One region of the Mesorhizobium sp. IMUNJ 23033 genome, then DNA from elsewhere that is predicted to be linked to it. Evidence: riboswitches for the same ligand, from Rfam matches in the RefSeq annotation. Region 1 holds a riboswitch; the other holds the start of a gene.
The links. A riboswitch is a leader RNA that binds a small molecule or an ion and turns the genes downstream of it on or off. The one in region 1 is predicted to bind thiamine pyrophosphate.

Region 1 (2,186 bases):
GGTGAAATAGTCGACGCCCTGTTCGGCCTGTTCGATCAGCGTGTCGCGGTAGACCTCCCAGGTCAGATCCTCGGCGATGCCGCCGACCTTTTCGAGCGCCTGGTAAAGCGGCACCGTGCCGATCGGCACCGGTGCATTGCGCACAATCCAGTCACGGATATTGTGGATGTTGCGGCCGGTCGACAGGTCCATCACCGTATCGGCGCCCCAGCGGATCGCCCAGACCATCTTTTCGACCTCTTCGGCCATCGACGAGGTGACGGCGGAGTTACCGATATTGGCATTGATCTTCACCAGGAAATTGCGGCCGATGATCATCGGCTCGCTCTCGGGATGATTGATGTTGGCGGGAATGATCGCCCGCCCGCGTGCCACCTCGTCGCGCACGAATTCCGGCGTGACGAAGTCTGGGATCGCCGCGCCGAAGGCTTCGCCGTCGCGCTCAAGCTTGCCGCGCAGGATCTCGCGGCCAAGGTTCTCGCGGATGGCAACGAACTCCATTTCTGGCGTGATGATGCCGGCGCGCGCATAGGCAAGCTGGGTCACCGCCTTGCCGGCCTTGGCTCTGAGCGGGCGGTTGCGAACGGGAAACTCCGGCGTCAGGCGCTCGCCCGCCGCGAATCCGTTGTCTTGCGGCCGGACATGGCGGCCGTCATAGGCTTCGACATCGCCGCGCGCCATGATCCATTCGTGGCGAAGCCGGGCAAGGCCCTTATCGATGCTGGTTTCGACAGTCGGGTCTGTATAGGGGCCGGACGGATCGTAGACGGTGACGGGCGGTTCGCCGGCTGTCGGATGGACGGAGATTTCGCGCATCGGCACTTTGATGCGCGGATGGAGGAGGCCGGATTTGTGGATCTTGCGTGAGGCGGGCAGTGGTCCCGTCGATACGGTGGGGGTGAGGGCATTCATCTTGAGGCTCCTTTGCTCGTGCATTGGAGACCCAGTTCTGTGCCGGAAGGATGAAAAGACGCTTTGGCCGCCCTGCTTGCGACAGGACCTCGGGCGTGAACTCCCGCAAAGCGCTTGCACCGTCCCTACGCCAGTATGAACTGGATCAGGTTCAACGGGTCACTGCGCCGCGAAAGCCAGCAGTATCTCAGCCCCTTGCCGGGACTCCCCTGGTGAATGCGTCAAATTGAACGGGCTGGCGCCATGTTGTCAAGCGCGTTCGGCCGCGGCGGTGATCGGCGGCCAATCAAACCGAGCGGAGGAGATCGTGTATGCGTCGGGGACAAGTCACGACGATGCAGGGTCTTATTCTCGGCCTTCGCTGCGCGACCGTCAGCGCAACTCTGACGAGGGCACAGGCCGCGCTGTTTCAAATTTCGACCCTCCAGCTCAATGGAGCCGATCAGTCGAGTTTGCGCAGCTGTGCCTCACACGCGCGCAACAACAAACATTGGTGGACCACATCCCATAATCCCACCTGCCGCTCACGAATGTTTGATATGGTGGCCACATTCGGAACACGAACCGACGGAAAAATCGTCCAGTGGCATCAAGCTGGAGGATCACATCCTGTGCGTACCGTTCCGAAATCAATTGCCGCTGTGCTGCTAGGCACGGCCGTTGTCGCCTCTCCCGCTCTGGCCAAGAACGGCAATGGCAATGGAAACGGCCAGTCGGCCGGCAAGAGCGCAAACGCGGCCAGCAATATGTCGGCGAGCGCGAATGACAGTTCGGCGAGCAAGCTGGGCGCCTTGAACGGCTTCATGCATGCTTCGCCGAGCGCCTTGGCACACGCCTCCGCAAAGTCGGAAATCGGCAAGGTTGCCGTCGTCTATGCCGGTCTTCTGCAGAACTATCTGTCGCCGCAGCCGGGCAGCACACCCCCAACGCTGGCTCAGGTAGCAGCCGCCCTGGCTGCCGCGGCGAACAAGCCACCGTCTGCCAACTCCGTCGAGGCGGTGAACACGAAACTGGAGTCGATCAACCCGACACTTGCGCAATTGATCTCGGCTTATTCGGGTGGGCCTTCGGCCCTCGCCGCGGCCATCTACCAAGCTATATAGGTCTGTCTCATTTGGGCGAGAAACGGTCATCATCAGCCCTCTCTTGTGCTGGTGCCGATTTGCCTCGAAGGGGACTGCGTCACGCAGACTGCAGACTATTGTCGTCGCTACAGAGAGATAGCGATCATATAAGTCGCGAACACAAGAAACTCCCATGCTGAAGCCGCCACC
Region 2 (2,186 bases), on a different contig from region 1:
AAGGTGAGCTTGACCCCGTCGAGATTGAGAAGCGGCGGGGCCATGATCAGCTTTCAGGCAAGGGGTAGGGGTGGGCAAGCAGCAGCGCACGGCCGCTGCCCAAGGCGATTTCGAGGCGGCCCTTGACCTCGTTGGAAATGGTCAGCGACGAGCCGAACGCAACTTCGACATGGTCGAGCGGCCATTTGGCGCCAGTGACGCTCAAGCCGGCAAGGTCGGAGAAGCCGAGCACCGAAAACAGCGTGCCGTCGGCGTAGCTGAAACCGGCTTTTCCAGGCAAAAGCGGGATGCCTTCCTGTGCGCCGCTGGTCAAAAGCACATCCATCCCGCCTTCGGCCAGGCGCACCGCGAGGGCTAGGTGCAGGAAGGCGTGGTCGGCACGCTTGCCGCCGAAGGCGCCGGCGAGAACCAGGCTGGTGGCGCCGCGTTCGAGTGCGGCTGATATCGCCAGTTCGCCGTCGGTCTGGTCTTTCTCGGGCGGAAACACCTGGCGCGGCACGGCGGCCAGATCGTCCGGCAAATCCGCCGGCACGGAATCGAAATCGCCGACCCAGAGTTCGGGCATCACTCCCAGCATCCGAGCATGGCCGATGCCGGCGTCGGCGGCGATGACGCGCGTGCCCTCGATCTGGCGGTCGAGCAGTGGCGTGCGGATGAGATCGCCGCCAAGCAGGATGGTGAATGTGCTCATATCTCGTGGCCCTTACCAGCCCTGCCTGCGAAACGGAAGGCCGGGCCTCACGTGCGTCGCGTCTTTGGGCAACATGCACTGGATCCCCGGCAAAGTTCCGCTTGCACGCCACATCGGCCGGGCCTATGTGTCGAAACGCTCTAACGGGGTGCCGGACGCGATCTTCGCGGACCGGCTGAGAGGCAAACCAGCCAACCCGCTGAACCTGATCCGGTTTGTACCGGCGGAGGGATTAGACGTTTCGGACAACCCGACGCCTCAATTCCTTTCAACACGAACGAAGGAGGCGCCGATGCGCACGCTTTTATACGCACTGATCTCAGCAATCACCCTGGCTGTTACTGCACCCGCGCAAGCGCAGGACAAGCTCACCGTCTACACCTATGAGAGTTTCACCGCCGAGTGGGGTCCGGGTCCGTTGGTGAAGAAGGAATTCGAGGCCGAATGCGGCTGCACCCTCGACTTCGTCTCGGTCGCCGACGGCGTGGCGCTGCTCAACCGCGTCAAGCTCGAAGGGGCCTCGACCAAGGCCGACATCGTACTCGGCCTCGACACCAACCTGACGGCCGAAGCCAAGGCCACCGGCCTGTTCGCGCCGCATGGCGCGGTGTCCGATGTCAACGTGCCGGGCGGCTGGAGCGACGACACCTTCGTGCCGTTCGACTATGGCTATTTCGCCGTCGTCTACGATACCGAAAAGCTAAAAGTGCCGCCGAAGAGCCTGAAGGAACTGGTCGAAGGCGATGCAACCGACAAGATCGTCATCCAGGATCCGCGCACCTCGACACCGGGCCTCGGCCTGCTGCTCTGGGTCAAGTCGGTCTATGGCGACAAGGCGCCGGAGGCCTGGGCCAAGCTCAAGTCGAAGGTGCTGACAGTGACGCCGGGCTGGAGCGAGGCATACGGCCTGTTCACCAAGGGCGAAGCGCCGATGGTGCTGTCCTACACGACGTCGCCGGCCTACCACATGGTCGCCGAAAACACCGAGCGCTACCAGGCGGCGTCTTTCGAGGAAGGCGAGTATCTGCAGATCGAGGTTGCCGGCATCACTACGACCGGCGCCAAGAACCCGCTGGCGGAAAAGTTCATGGCCTTCATGACCGGACCGAAGTTCCAGAATGTCATTCCCGAGACCAACTGGATGTACCCGGCCGGCAAGACCGACAAGCCGCTCAACCCGGCCTTCGACAGACTGGTCAAGCCAACCAAGACCTTGCTGTTCAGTCCGGAGGAGGTCGCGGCCAACCGCAAGGTCTGGGTGGATGAATGGCTGGCGGTGATGAGCAAGTAGGGGTCGGGATGGTACCGGCGCGTTCGACCGATCCCCGCATCACCGCCGGCATCGTCGCGCTTTCGGCAATAGCGCTACTGATCGGCGGCGCGTTCGCCGGGCTCATCCTCGAAGGCGCACGCGACCTCTCCGGCGCTGCGTCCGCCTTCGATCCCTATCTCCTGCGCGTCGCCCGCTTCACGCTGTGGCAAGCGGCTCTCTCGA

Region 2: it holds a riboswitch for thiamine pyrophosphate, as region 1 does, so the genes downstream of both, thiB (thiamine ABC transporter substrate binding subunit) here and thiC (phosphomethylpyrimidine synthase ThiC) in region 1, are expected to answer to the same signal.

What each region holds. Positions count from the first base shown of each region.
Region 1 covers NZ_JBJACT010000015.1:137,514-139,699, forward strand. Annotated here, with positions in the region: gene thiC (phosphomethylpyrimidine synthase ThiC) at 1-912, opposite strand, end outside; TPP riboswitch at 1,017-1,133, opposite strand; gene ACFX5Q_RS18105 (hypothetical protein) at 1,224-2,015, shown strand.
Region 2 covers NZ_JBJACT010000031.1:4,225-6,410, forward strand. Annotated here, with positions in the region: gene ACFX5Q_RS27355 (ABC-F family ATP-binding cassette domain-containing protein) at 1-44, opposite strand, end outside; gene ACFX5Q_RS27360 (thiamine diphosphokinase) at 47-691, opposite strand; TPP riboswitch at 826-940, shown strand; gene thiB (thiamine ABC transporter substrate binding subunit) at 984-1,982, shown strand; gene thiP (thiamine/thiamine pyrophosphate ABC transporter permease) at 1,991-2,186, shown strand, end outside.